Regions from separate parts of the Phreatobacter sp. GW821-FHT04C01 genome, predicted to be linked through region 2. Evidence: predicted binding sites of a transcription regulator. Region 2 holds the regulator's gene; each other region holds the start of a gene.

Evidence for each region. The regulator PhoB, encoded in region 2, activates phosphate uptake and scavenging genes when phosphate is short. The targets are predictions, from matches to a motif close to TGTCATNNANCTGTCAT.
Region 1: olsB (l-ornithine N(alpha)-acyltransferase) is a predicted target of PhoB. The motif match lies at 2,103-2,119, and genes of this name have one in related genera.
Region 3: AC07WJ_RS02730 (DUF2794 domain-containing protein) is a predicted target of PhoB. The motif match lies at 1,648-1,664, and genes of this name have one in related genera.

What each region holds. Positions count from the first base shown of each region.
Region 1 is NZ_JBWKTP010000001.1:941,877-946,604, reverse strand. It holds gene AC07WJ_RS04430 (BaiN/RdsA family NAD(P)/FAD-dependent oxidoreductase) at 1-1,025, shown strand, start outside; gene olsB (l-ornithine N(alpha)-acyltransferase) at 1,041-1,961, opposite strand; gene AC07WJ_RS04420 (hypothetical protein) at 2,152-2,412, opposite strand; gene AC07WJ_RS04415 (phosphomannomutase/phosphoglucomutase) at 2,516-4,015, opposite strand; gene AC07WJ_RS04410 (hypothetical protein) at 4,169-4,393, opposite strand; gene AC07WJ_RS04405 (response regulator transcription factor) at 4,565-4,728, opposite strand, start outside.
Region 2 is NZ_JBWKTP010000002.1:326,146-330,873, forward strand. It holds gene AC07WJ_RS08465 (ATP-binding protein) at 1-895, shown strand, start outside; gene phoU (phosphate signaling complex protein PhoU) at 1,061-1,768, shown strand; gene phoB (phosphate regulon transcriptional regulator PhoB) at 1,786-2,487, shown strand; gene AC07WJ_RS08480 (flavin-containing monooxygenase) at 2,592-3,869, opposite strand; gene AC07WJ_RS08485 (SDR family oxidoreductase) at 3,866-4,728, opposite strand, start outside.
Region 3 is NZ_JBWKTP010000001.1:587,455-592,182, reverse strand. It holds gene AC07WJ_RS02740 (LysR family transcriptional regulator) at 1-301, shown strand, start outside; gene AC07WJ_RS02735 (hypothetical protein) at 368-1,099, opposite strand; gene AC07WJ_RS02730 (DUF2794 domain-containing protein) at 1,262-1,621, opposite strand; gene AC07WJ_RS02725 (class I SAM-dependent methyltransferase) at 1,751-2,326, opposite strand; gene AC07WJ_RS02720 (ABC transporter ATP-binding protein/permease) at 2,367-4,175, opposite strand; gene AC07WJ_RS02715 (AEC family transporter) at 4,313-4,728, opposite strand, start outside.

The DNA of each region.
Region 1 (4,728 bases), on a different contig from region 2:
TCACCAATATCCACGCCGGCCCACGCAACTTCATCTCGCAGAACCCACGCTTCTGCATTTCGGCGCTCAGTCGCTACAGCCAGCGCGATTTCATCGCCTGGATCGAGCGCAGCGGCATCGCCTATCACGAGAAGACGCTCGGCCAGCTGTTCTGCGACGGCTCGGCGCGCGAGATCATCGACCTCCTGACCGCTGAAATGGCCCGCCATCGCGTCGAGCTCCGGCTCGAGACCACGGTCACCGATGTCGCCAGGCGTGACGACGGCTTTCACCTGAAGCTCACCCGCGGCACGGTGCGCGCCAGCGCGATGGTGGTGGCGAGCGGCGGCAAATCGATCCCGAAAATGGGCGCCACCGGTTTCGGTTACGAATTGGCCGCCCATTTCGGCCTCCGCCTGGTCGAGACGCGCCCGGCGCTGGTGCCGCTGACCTTCCAGCCCGACATGCTGGAGCGCCTGAAGCCGCTGGCCGGTGTCGCCGTCGATGCCGTCGTCGGCCATGGCAAGACCCGTTTCGAGGAGGCCATGCTGTTCACCCATCGGGGGTTGAGCGGCCCGGCCATCCTGCAGATCTCGTCGTTCTGGCGCGAGGGCGACGAGATCACCGTCGCCATGCTGCCCGATGTCGACCTGCTCGCGACGCTGCGCGCCGCCCGCGCCAGCAACGGCCGGCAGGCATTGCAGACGGTGCTCTCGGGCTATTTGCCCAAGCGTCTTGCCCAAAGCGTGGTCGAGGACCAGGCGATCCAGGGCAATCTGGCCGACCTCTCTGACAAGGTGCTGGCCCGGGTCGATGCGGCGGTCAACGCCTGGCGTGTTCGCCCCAACGGGTCCGAGGGCTATCGCACCGCAGAAGTGACGCTCGGCGGCGTCGACACCCGCGATCTCGATTCGAGGACCATGGAGGCCAAGGCGGTTCCCGGCCTCTATTTCATCGGCGAGGTCGTCGATGTCACGGGCTGGCTCGGCGGCTACAATTTCCAGTGGGCCTGGTCGTCGGGCTGGAGCGCCGGCCAGGCGGTGTGACCGGCGCTTGCCGCATCAGGCCGCGTGGCGCTCGCCGGTCGGGCCGAAATGGCCAATATAGCGCGGACTGATCGCCGCCACCGGCAGCACGATCAGGACGTCGGTGGTGCCGAACTGGTGGTCGACCACCGCGCCGTCGCCGACATGGGCGCCGAGCCGGAGATAACCCTTGATCAGCGGCGGCAGGGCATGCAGCGCGCGTTTCACGTCAAGGGCATCCTTGGACAGCCGCCCCATGCCGACATAACGCGACGGCAGCGCCCGCGCGGCCCATTCTTCCGGCGCCGCGGCATGGTGGTGCAGGAACGACAGCTCGAGCGACAGAGCCTTGGGGTCGGTGCCCTCCAGGCTGGCGCAGCCGAACATCGCGTCGATGCGGTGGCGCAGCACATAGGTCCAGATGCCGTGCCAGAGCAGCTCGACCGTCCGCTTGTTGCGATAGGCCGGCTTCACGCAGGAGCGGCCGAGCTCGAGGAAACGCAAGCCCTTGTGGCGCGCGAGCAGGCCGGAAATGTCGAATTCGGAGGCGGTGTAGAAGCCGCCGTGACGATCGGCGACATCCTGGCGCAGCAGCCGGTAGGTGCCGACGATGGCCGGGCGCGGCGGGCCGAAGCGCGGCCGCTTGATCACGTCGTGGTCGATCACCACCAGGTGGTCGCAAATGGCGTCGAAAGCGTCGATGTCGCGGCGCGCCAGCTTGGAGGCGCCGTCGGCGATCGCCCGCATCTCCTCGTAGAACACCTTGAAGCGCAATTTCTGCGCCCGGCGCACTTCCGCGGCATTGGCCGCCAGCCGCACTTCCAGGGAGCCGATACGGCCGAGCGTCTCGGGCAGCGCCGCGCGGGCGTCGCGCAGGCGAATGCCGCCATAGGCGCGCACCATGGGAATGATCTTGCGGCCCTGGTCGGCCCAGGCGGCCGGATCCCAGGCCCGCATGGGCGATGCGCTGTGCTTGGCAACCGGCTCGGTCATGGCCGCTGTCTCCTACGGCATGACGACCGATTCAACCCGGTCGATTCGTCGCATGCGCGTATCGCACCTCGTCTCGCATCAAGCAGACAGGTGAATGACGGCGCGGCGACGGATCAATGACAGGTGGCAGGTGGGACGGGAAGACCCGAGCCGGTCAGTCCGCCGCCGACAGCGCCGAGCCGTGGCCGCGTGACGCGCCGAGCTCGGAAATATAGGCGCTGGTCGCGACCAGCATGTTGCCCGATGCCTCGGCGAGGCTCGCCAGGACGCGCGACTTTTGCGCATTCGACAGCGGGCTGCCGCGAACCGCCGCGCCGAACGAGGCGATGCCGCTGGTGATCGACCGCAACGTCTCGATCTCCGCCGTGCTGCTCGAACGCCTGATATCGTCTGTGGCGGATGTCGCCTCGGTCATCGCATGCCCCCCGGCTTGTTGTCCGCCGGAGCGTCCCACGCGATGGTTAACGTAGAGTAAATAACCGGCGGGAAATTCAGCTCCCGCCGGCTTTCGCGATCGCTCAGATGGTCTGGTTATATTCGCCGACTTCCGGGTTCTCGCGCACCACCGCGTCGACCGCCTTGAACATGTCGCGCATGCGCTTTTCCGATACCGGGCTTTCGACCACCACGACCAGCTCGGGCTTGTTCGACGACGCCCTGACCAGGCCCCAGGTGCCGTCCGAGGCAGTGACGCGCACGCCGTTGACCGTGACGATATCGACAATGGCATGGTCGGCGATGCGCTTGGCATGTTCGCGCATATCCTGGAACCGCTTGGCGATGCGCTCGACCACTTCGTATTTGATCTCGTCGGCGCATTTCGGCGCCATGGTCGGCGTGCCCCAGGTCTTCGGCACGTCGGCATAAAGCTCGGCCATGGACTTGGTCGGATTGCGGTCGAGCATGTCGATAATGGCGATCGCCGTGACCACGCCGTCGTCATAGCCGCGGCCGACCGGCGCGTTGAAGAAGAAGTGGCCGGACTTCTCGAAACCGGCCAGCGCGTTCAGGTCGCGCACCCGCCGCTTGATGTAGGAATGGCCGGTCTTCCAATAGTCGGTGGTGGCGCCGAGCCGCTTCAGCTCCGGATCGGTGGCGAACAGACCGGTCGATTTGACATCGACGACGAATTTCGACGGCCCGTGCACCTTGGCCAGGTCGCGCGCCAGCATGACGCCGATCTTGTCGGCGAAGATTTCCTCGCCGTGATTGTCGACCACGCCGCAGCGGTCGCCGTCGCCGTCGAAACCGAGGCCGACATCGGCGCCGTGCTCCTTCACCGCCACGGCCATGGCATGAAGCATCTTCATGTCTTCCGGATTGGGGTTGTAGCGCGGGAAGTTGTAGTCGAGCTCGGCATCGAGCGGGATCACCTCGCAGCCGAGCTTTTCCAGGATCTGCGGCGCGAAGGCGCCGGCCGTGCCGTTGCCGCAGGCCGCGACAACCTTCAGCTTGCGGCCGATCTTCGGGCGCTCGGTCAGGTCACGGATGTAGCGGCCGGCGAAATCCTCGATGAACAGGTAGGAGCCGCCGCCGACCAGGTCGAAATCGGCCTCCAGAACGATCTTCTTCAGGGCCGTCATCTCGTCCGGGCCGAAGGTCACCGGGCGCTGCGCGCCCATCTTCACCCCGGTCCAGCCATTGTCGTTATGGCTGGCGGTGACCATGGCGACGCAGGGCACATCGAGCTCGAACTGGGCGAAATAGGCCATGGGCGACATGGCCAGGCCAATGTCGCGCACCTTGCAGCCGGCCGCCATCAGGCCGGTCACCAGCGCCATCTTGATCGATTGGGAATAGCTGCGGAAATCGTGGCCGACGACGATCTCGCGCTTCACGCCCATGCGTCCGATCAGCGTGCCGAGGCCCATGCCGACGGCCTGCACGCCCATCAGGTTCAGCTCCTTGCCGAAGAACCAGCGTGCATCATATTCGCGAAACCCCGTGGGCTTCACCATCGGCAGGGATTCATAAGCGGCGGTATTGGGGGTCAGCGACGGCAGCGGCTTTGGAAACATGCGGAATGAACCTTCGCGCGACGAGAGGACAAGTGGGTGACGCGCCTGTGGCGCCGCCCATGCTCAATGGCCATCGCACGGCCAGGATGAACAGCAGGTGAGCGATCGTGCACCGCAACAATGTCGAAAACGGAAAGGTCCGGCAAGCGCCGGTCAGGCCGCGCGCTGCAGCGGCGGCGCGATGACGTGGTGGGACACCACCCACGGCGCCTCTTCCACCGTCATGATCCGGATCTCGAGCGCCTCGGCGAACAGCGTGCGGACATGGTCCTCGATCGCGACCAGCGATCCCGACGGCGAACGGAGCGTCAGGCGATCGGTCGCGATTTCCAGAATTCCGCCCAGCATACGCGCATAGATAACGGGTTCATTGGACATGGTCGGCCTCGCGGTTCGCGGGAATGCGCATGCAAAACCCCACGAACGCCCTCCCTATGGACTTCGCCAGGGTCGTCCGCCGGGGAAACGATACGGCCCTCGAACGCACCCGATCAAGCGGAACTTTCGACAGAGACCACGAAGATCGGCGCCGGCGCCCGGCCGCGCGCCCTAGCGGCGCTCGTCGTAGATGACCCGCACCAGATCGGCGGCATTCTTGGCGCCGAGCTTTTCCATGATCCTGGCGCGATGAACCTCGATGGTCCGCGGGCTGATCCCCAGGCTGCGGCCGGCCTCCTTGTTGGAGGCGCCGCGCACCAGCTCCTGCAACACGT
Region 2 (4,728 bases):
GGTGCCGGTCAACCGGTGGTTCCGCGTCGAGGCGGCGCCGGTGGCGCTGACGGTGAAGGCGCGCGACGAAGCGACCCCGGATTTCGTGCTGGTGTCGCTGCGCGACCTGACCGAGGAGCGTCGGCTGGAGCGCCTGCGCGCCGATTTCGTCGCCAATGCCAGCCATGAGCTGCGTACGCCGCTGGCCTCGGTGGTCGGTTTCGTCGAAACCATCCAGGGACCCGCCAAGAACGATCCGGCGGCCCGTGAGCGGTTCCTGGCGATCATGCTGGCCCAGGCCAATCGCATGGCCCGGCTGATCGACGATCTGCTCTCGCTGTCGCGGGTCGAGCTGAACGAACATGTCCGCCCGATGGCGCGGGTCGATCTGGTGCCGCTGCTCGGCCAGGTGCGTGACAGCCTTGGTCCCTATGCCCAGACACTTGGCGTCAGTGTCGGCGTCGCGGCCGCCGAGCCGGCGCTGGTGGTGCTGGGCGACCAGGACGAGCTGTTCCGGCTGTTCGAGAACCTAGTGCAGAATGCCATCAAATATGGCTCGGAAGGCAAGACCGTGGAGATCACGCTCCGGCGCGAGCCGCGCGGCAAGCGTCGCGACGAGGCGGTGGTCGCGGTCCGCGACCACGGCCCGGGCATTCCGCCGGAACATCTGCCGCGCCTGACCGAACGCTTCTACCGCGTCGACGTGGCGTCAAGCCGCGAAAAGGGCGGTACCGGCCTCGGCCTGGCGCTGGTCAAGCATATCGTCAAGCGCCACCGCGGCCGCCTGGCGATCGAAAGCGAGGGGCGGGACGGGGCGACCTTCACGGTCCGGCTGGAAACCGCGGCGGCGGCCGAGCAGGCCGAGGCGCCGGCCGCCGGGGCACCGGCACGCAGCGGGTCGCCTGCGGCAGAATAGCCGAGTCGGCCGGCAAATGCTTGTCGGCGGTCCTGTCGCATCTCATCTAAGCAATTGAAGCCTTGCGTGATTCACCGTCATTGATGTGTCACGTCGCAAGCATAGAACCGTCGTCATATCAGGGTAGGGAAAAGCCCCCTTTTCCCTGCCCACCAGGAGACCCGCATGACCGAGCACATCGTCAGCGCATTCGAGAACGAGCTGAAAGGGTTGGCGCAACGCGTCGCCGAAATGGGCGGGCTGACCGAAAAGCAGATCGTCGGCGCCATCGACGCACTGATCCGCGGCGATGTCGCGCTGGCCTCGACGGTGCGCGCCGCGGACCCGACCATCGATGCGATGCAGCGCGAGATCGAGGAGGTCGGCATCCTGGTCATCGCCCGGCGCCAGCCGATGGCGATCGACCTGCGCGAGATCGTCGGCGCCTTGCGCATCGCGGCCGACCTGGAGCGGATCGCCGATCTCGCCAAGAACATCGCCAAGCGGGTCATCGCCATCAACGGCTCGATGCCGCTGCCCAAGGTGACCGGCGGCTTCGATGCTATGGCGCGCCTGGCGCTCGAGCGCATCAAGGAGGTGCTCGACGCCTTCGCGCAGCGCGACGTGGCTGCCGCCCTCGACGTCTGGAAGTCGGATGGCGACATCGACGCCCTCTACAATTCGCTGTTCCGCGAGCTCCTGACCTACATGCTCGAGGATCCGCGCAATATCGGCGCCTGCACGCATCTGCTGTTCTGCGCCAAGAACCTGGAGCGCATCGGCGATCACGCCACCAATATCGCCGAGACGATCTACTACGTGGTCAATGGCACGACGCTCGCCGAAGAGCGGCCGAAGCTCGACACCACATCGATCGTGACGACGGCCAGTTAATCGCGAAGGATAATCTCATGACCGCACGCATCATGGTGGTCGAGGACGAGGAACCGATCACCGTTCTCCTCCGCTACAATCTCGAAGCCGAAGGCTACCGCGTCGAAACGGTGATGCGCGGCGACGAGGCCGAGGTGCGGCTGCGTGAGGCGGTCCCCGATCTGATGCTGCTCGACTGGATGCTGCCGGGGCTGTCGGGCATCGAGCTTTGCCGGCGCATCCGGCTGCGCGCCGAAACCGAGCGGCTGCCGGTGATCATGCTCACCGCCCGCGGCGAGGAAGGCGAGCGGGTGCGTGGGCTCGCCACCGGCGCCGACGACTATGTGGTGAAGCCGTTCTCCGTCCCCGAGCTGCTGGCGCGAATCCGGGCGCTGCTGCGCCGGGCGAAGCCCGAGCACCTGTCGAGCCTCTTGAAGTCGGGCGATATCGAGCTCGATCGCGAGACGCGCCGGGTCCATCGCTCCGGCCGCGAGATCACGCTCGGGCCGACCGAGTTCCGGCTGCTCGAATTCCTGATGCAGTCGCCGGGCCGTGTCTATACCCGCGAGCAATTGCTCGACGGCGTCTGGGGCCGTGACGTCTATATCGACGAGCGCACGGTCGACGTTCATATCGGCCGCCTGCGCAAGGCGGTGAAGCGTGGGCGCGAGGCCGACCCGATCCGCACCGTGCGCGGTTCCGGTTATGCCTTCAACGAGCGTTTCGCCGGCGCGGCCTGAGGCTCTTGCCGGGCGGTCTTGGTCATCGCCCGGCCGCCCTTCCTTGCAGGATCATCCAAGCGCGTCGTTCAAACGATGCTGTGCTCGAACATCCTTGGCTCAAATCAGCTCAATTGTGCGATGAGCTTGCCGAGCACACGCTTGTAGTCGAGAAAATCGATGAAGATGCCGTGCGGCCCCGCATCCTTCGGTCGCGGCGCCGCGCAATGGCGGGCGATCTCCCGGCGGAAGGCGCTGGCCTTGTCGGGCGCGTCGCGACGGGCCGTCAGATAGGCCACAACCGCTCGCGCCTGCAGGTCGCGGCCGGGCCAGCCGATGCCGGCGCCTTCGATCATGCCGACGACGAACAGGTTGTTGTCGGCAGGCGGGAAAATGTTCAGATGCAGGTGCGGCGCCGGCGTCCGCCAGTTCAATTCAGCCGCGAGGGCCGCCTCGTCGAGAAACGGGAAGGTGATGCGGTAGCCGGTGGCCAGCAGTACGAGATCGACCTCGTCGGCCCGGCCATCTGTGAAGATGACGCGGTTGCCGTCGAGCTCCTCGATCGGCGGGCGGACCTGGATGTCGCCCTGGCCGAGATGCTGCAGCACCAGCGAATTGACCACCGGGGTGCGGTCATAGAGCCGGTGCATCGGGCGCGGCAGTCCGAAGTTTTCGGGCGCGCCGACGACGAAGCGCAGCACCGCCTCGTGCAGGATCGAGCGCAGCCGGCGCGGCAGCGCGAATTTCGCCTTGTGACTGGCTTCGTCGGCAGGCCTGCCGCGCAGGAATTTCGGGGTGAAGTGATTGCCCGAGCGGACCGACCACAACACTTTGGTGGCCCGGTGCACCGCGTCGACCGCGATATCGCAGCCGGTATTGCCCATGCCGACGATCAGCACCCGCTTGCCGTCGAAAATGGCGGCGTTCTTGTAGGTTTTCGAATGCATCAACTCGCCGGAAAAGCTGCCGGGGATCTGCGGCAGTTCCGGATCGGTCAGATGGCCGTTGGCGATCACCACGCCCTCGTAATCGCGGCTGCTCGCATCGTCGAAGGTCGCCTGCCAGCCATCCGCCCGGCGCGCCAGCCGGGTCACCGCCCGGTTGAAGCGGATCGACGGGTAGAGGCCGAAATGGCGGGCATAGCTCCTGAGATAGCCGAGCACCTGGGCGTGGTGGGGATAGGCCGGCCAGTCCTCGGGCATGGGATAATCGGCGAAGGCCGTGGTGGTCTTGGACGAGATCAGATGGGTCGAGGCATAGACGCCGCTCGACGGCGCGTCGTAGAGCCACTGGCCACCGATATCGGCATGGCGTTCGACCACCTCGAAAGGCAGGCCCGCCTCCTTGAACACCCGGACGGTGGCGAGCCCGGCCGGTCCGGCGCCAATGACGAGGAAGGTCATGACCGGGCCCTCGCCTGCCAGTAGCGGTCGAAGACCTCCGCCGCCGCCAAGGCCGGCACATAACCAAAGACGGTCTTCAGGCGGTCATTGGACAGAACCGGCCGGTATTGCAGGAAATTGACCTGGGCCGGGCCGAGCCGGGTCAGCGTCAGCTGGTTGGCCAGCCGCAGCGCGCCGCGCAGCAGGGCGGGCGGCAGCGGCCAATAGGGCTTGCCGATGCGCGCGGCGATCTCGGCGAGCGACAGGGTGCCGTCACCGGCGAGATTATAGATACCCGATGGGCTTGCCGGATCGGTCGCGCGGACCAGGGCAGCAATGACATCGGTCTCGCTGATCAGGCTGAAGGGCGTGGCGCTGCCGGCGAGGCCGATGACCACCGGGCGTTCGAAAATGGCGGTGATCTGGTTGCGGACACCGGGCCCCAGCACGGTGCAGGGGCGGAACACCACCTGTTCGAGCTCGGCATGGGTCGCGCGCGCTTCGGCGAGCAGTTCCTCGACCAGCCGCTTGTGGCGCGAATAGGGGAAGTCGTCATTGCCGCGCAACGGATCTGCCTCGCTGAGCGGCTGGGGATTGTCGCCATGATAGCCATAGGCCGCGCCGCTGGAGGTCACCACCAGGCGGGTGACGCCGGCGGCGAGGCAGGCCCTGACGACATTGCCGGTACCGACCACGTCGATGGCATAGTCGCGCTCGGGATCGCCGCCGGCAGCGACCACGGATGCCAGATGCACCACGACCCGCGGCTTGTGGCGTTTCATGAGCGCGACGAGCGAGCCGTCGCAGATGTCGCCGCGCTCATTGACGACACCAGGCACCGGTTGCGCCGGCGCGCGGATGTCGAGCCCGATGAGCGCTT
Region 3 (4,728 bases), on a different contig from region 2:
GGCCCTGGTTCGGGTTGGCCTGGGCGTCGCGGTTCTCCCCCAATGCGTCGAGGTCCTGACCGAGCCCGCCATCGGCTTCAGACGGATCGGCAATCCGGAAATCCTGCGCTCGGTGTCGGTCATCACCAGAGCCGGCCGATCACTTTCCCCGGCCGCCAGCGCCTTTGTCGACATATTGCGGCAGTCCGCGAACGACGTGATCGGCCCCGACAGAGCAAGCCCGCACCGTCGCGGCAGGTCGGGTCTCGCCGGTGAAGGCCAGCCCCTTGCCGCCGGCCGGACGTCCGGAGAAGTCCGGTGAATTCGGATCCGTGACGTCGTCAGGCGCGCCGAAGTGGCGCTCCGCCCCCGCCCCGTTTCGCGCCCGTCAGACCGCCGGCTCGAAGGCCAGGCCGTCGCCAATGTTCTCGATGGTCAGCAGGGTGCGGTTGCGCAATGCGCTCCAGCGCGTGACGACCTCGTCGTTTTCGATCCGGCCGGTCGTGCGCTGCACCCGTCCGGTCAGGTAGTTGATGCTCAGGCCCCTGGTCTCGCCGGTATTGCGCAGGGTCGTGCTGCGGTCGAAGCCGACCATCCGGAGCGCGCCGTCGCGATGGCGGAACGTATAGGTCGTCGACGCCGTCTCCCAGGAGCCGGCGCTCGAGAACAGCCGCAGCCGCACCCTCAGCGCGCCACGCGCGATGGCGATCGCATCGCCCGCCAGCGGGTCTTCCCGGGTCGGATCTTCGCGCCGCGGGATCAGGGTGGTGTTCTGCAGGGCCAGATCGAAACCGCTGTGGTCGGCCCGGCCGAAGGCCACCACCAGGATGCGCGGATTGGTATCGAAGCGGCGTTCGCCCAAGCCCGTATTGGCGAGGATATTGGCCGGCTCGGCCTGGCGCAGCACGAAAGCGACATCCTCGACGCCATCGCCGGTGAAATCGCCGCGCCGGCTCTGCTCCAGGCGCCAGCCCGGCGGCACGAAACCTTCGGGCGCAGTTGCCTGGCTCGCGAGCGCCGGATAGTTCGCCGGCGGGATCACCAGGGCATCGCCGCGCGCTGCGCCGGCGGCCGAGACAGCGAGCACGACCAGGAACGAGAAGGCTGTGAGGCGGGGCATGGGGTCACTCTGTCGATTCGGTCCGCACCCATGATCGATGCGGCCGGTAAAGGAAACGCGACGGCACACGCCGCCGCGGGTCTTGGCGCAAAGCTATCGCTTCGGGCGGGCCACGGCGCAACATGGCCGTCGGCGCGACGGCCCCGAGGCCGCGTGCGGGACCTACTGCACGGCCCTGAGCGGCTTCTCCAGCACCGCCAGCACACGTCGCAGCTCATGCCCGCGCTTCAAGATCAGCCCGGTCGCCGCCACCACCGAATAGGCACCCTGGCGCGTCGCCAGCTTCGGATCCTTGACGATCCGGTAGAGCGGCACTTCGGAGCTCCGGCGGAAGATCGAGAACACCGCCTTGTCGCGGAGAAAATCGATGGCGTAGTCGCGCCATTCGCCCGCGGCGACCATCCGGCCATAGAGGTTCAGGATGTCGTCCAGTTCGCGCCGGTCGAAGGCTATGCGCGAGGTGGAGGCACCGGCGTTCAGAACAACGACAGCGCCCTGCGAACTCGTCTCGGCATCGGACATGAGGCTCCTTCCAGCGCTCCATCTCGCGTCACGAAGCAGTCATGATCTGCCTCGCCCCCCGGCTTGGCAAGCCGGGGCGGACCCGAAAAGCGTGGGGCGAGCCGGACCAGGGCGGCCGGGGGGTGGTCGTCAAAGGGCCTTGGCGGTGCGCTCGAACAGCGGCAGCGTCTTGAATTGCCCCTTGGGCGCCAGAATGCCCTCGCTCACCAATTGGTCGTGCACGGCCCTGGCCTTGTCATAGGCATAGGAGCCTTCATAAAACGCGATCGTGCCCCCCGGCCGGGTCTGGCCGGCCAGCAATTTGACCATCTGATAGTCGGTGAGGCCGCCATAGGCGTCGTTCTTCTCGGTGCGGAACTCGCCGACATGAAACAGCGTGACCACGTCGAACACCGGCAGCAGCCGCGCGTCGAGCTGGTAGATATCACCGAAATAGGCCTTGTAGCCCCAGCCGAGCTCGGGGTTCTCGGTGATCATGGTCTCATAGGTGCGGATCTCGCCCGGCGAGGCGGTGATGCCGAGAATGGCATTGTTCAGCCCCTTCTCGACATTGTGCAGGCCGAGCAGGTGATGGCCGCCCGTGCCGAAATGGAAGATCGCCTTGCCACGCGTCCCGGTCTCTTCCAGCCAGTCGCAGAAATGCGCGTCGCAGGGGCATTCCTTCACGCGAAGGTCCCAGAAGTGATCCCAGATATGCAGTGTCATCGATAGGCTCCGGTAGGCGCCGCGCCGGCGGCGCGAGATGTCAGGGGGTGGGTTCGGCTGCGGTGGCTTGCAGGGATTTCGGCTCCAGCGCCACCGAGGCGAGGCGCGCGCCGCGCTCGCCCCGGGTCAGCACCAGCTTGCGGTCGTGCAGCGCCTCCAGGCCCGGACGCAGGCCGACGCTGATCAGGGTCGAACCTTCCAAGGCTCCGGCCAGCACCGCCATCAGGCGCGCCTCGCCCGGTTCGTCCAGCGCGCTGGTCGCGCCGTCGAGAATGACCAGGTCCGGCTTCTGGACCAGGAGCCGCGCCACCGCGAGACGCTGGCGCTCGCCATTGGACAGGATCTGCTCCCAGCGCTCGGCCTCGCCGAGTCGCTGATCGAGATAACCGAGGCCGACCTGCACCAGCGCGTCGCTCAGCACGGCGTCGTCGACTTGCGCCGTCTGGGCCGGGTAGAGCAGCGCGGCGCGCAGCGTGCCCGCCGGCAGATAAGCCCGCTGCGGCACGAAGGCGACGGCCCCGCCCGCCGGCAACGCAATGACGCCCGAGCCCCAGGGCCAGAGCCCGGCGAGCGCCCGGACCAGGGTCGACTTGCCTGAGCCGCTCTCGCCCGAGATCATCACCTTCTCGCCCGGCTCGATGCGTACCGAGATCCGGTCGATCAGCACCTGGCCTGAACGGTCGGCAATGGTCAGCTCGTCGAGCCTGAGCGCGCCCGAAACCGAGGGCGCCAGCATCACGCCGCCGCTGTGTTTCTCGTCGAAGCCGCCATCGATGTCGTCGAAGGCATTGGTCAGGTCGGTGACCCGCTGCATCGAGGCATAGCACTGGGCGATGGCCCGGTAATTGTCGACCAGCCAGGCGATGGCCAGCTGCACCTGCAGGAAGGCGCCGGCGAGCTGGGTGACCTGGCCGAGCGTGAAGTCGCCGGACAGGTATTTCGGCGCGGCCAGCAGCAGCGGCAGCACCGGGATGAACACGCCGTTCGAATTGGTCAGCCAGGTGATCCGACCGTGGCGGCGCACCACGCCGAGCCAGCGGCCGACCAGATCGGCATAGGTGGCGCCGAGCGCCCGCCGCTCGTCGGCCTCGCCGCGGATCAGCGCGACGCTCTCGCTGTTCTCGCGCAACCGGGTCAATTCGAAGCGCAGCTTGGCCTCGCCTTCGTTGCGCCGTGCCACCGCGCCGGGCAGCGCCCGGCCGATCCACAACATCAGGCAGGACATCGTGACGCCGTAGGCCACCGCCGCCAGCACCAGGTAGCCTGGAATGACGAAGTGGCTGTCACCGACATGCACGGTGAGCGCGCCGCCGACCACCCACAGGACCCCGACGAAGGTCAGCGCCGAGACCAGCGAGGACAACAGCCCGATGGCGAAATCGACGATCGGCTCGGTCGCCATGCGGGTGTCGTCGGCAATCCGATATTCCGGGTTGGCCGGCTCGGTGCCGGCCAGGCCCATGCGATAGTAGCGCTGCCGGCCGATCCAGCGGTCGAGCAAGGTGCCGACCAGCCACTGGCGCCAGCGCACCTGCAGGGTTTCGCGTGTCAGCACGACGCCGACGCCGACGGCCGCGGCGGCAAAGACCAGGCCGAAAAACACCAGGACGGCCCAGGTCACCGTTGCGGTTTCGGAATTCTCCAGGGCATCGAAGAAGCGCCGGTTCCAGGCATTGACCAGGAAATTGATGCCGACATTGACCACCAGCAGGGCCGCCAGCGCGGCGCTCAGGAACCAGGCGCGGCGTGCTGTCGCACCACCCCACCAGCCGGCGGCCAGTACGAAGAAATCGCTGACCACCTTGCGGTCGAGGCCTTCATGAGTGGCGCCTGGCGCGGGAGAGGCCATGAACACGGGATCCGGGAGGCGGCCTCGACCAGCCGCAAGCCACACTGTTGCACACGAAGACGTGAACAACTCTCCCGGCCAGGCTCTGAACGCCAGATGAACAGATCAGGTCCGGAGTTTGGGCAAATAGGGCGGGCTCAGCCGATGCCAAGGACCCACAGCCACAACACCGTGGTCGCCACCGACAGCACGGTCGACAGCGCGACCGCGGTCGAGGCGATGCCGACGCCCTGGCCGTAACGGGCGGCGAACAGATAGGCGTTGATGCCGGCCGGCATGGCCGCGAACAGCACGACGGTGCCGGTCCAGGCCGGCGGCAGCGCGAAGACCTGGGTCGCCACGACATAGGCGATGGCCGGATGGACCAGGAGCCGGAGCAGGCTGATCATCAGCGCCACCGGCAGGTCGGCCTTGACGCCATAGGCCTTCAGCGACAGGCCGAGCGCGAACAGCGACAGCGGCACGGTGGTATTGGCCAGCATGTCGAGCATGGCGCCGAAGGCCCCTGATGGCCTGAAGCCGACGACCTGAGCCATGACGCCGGCCGCCATGG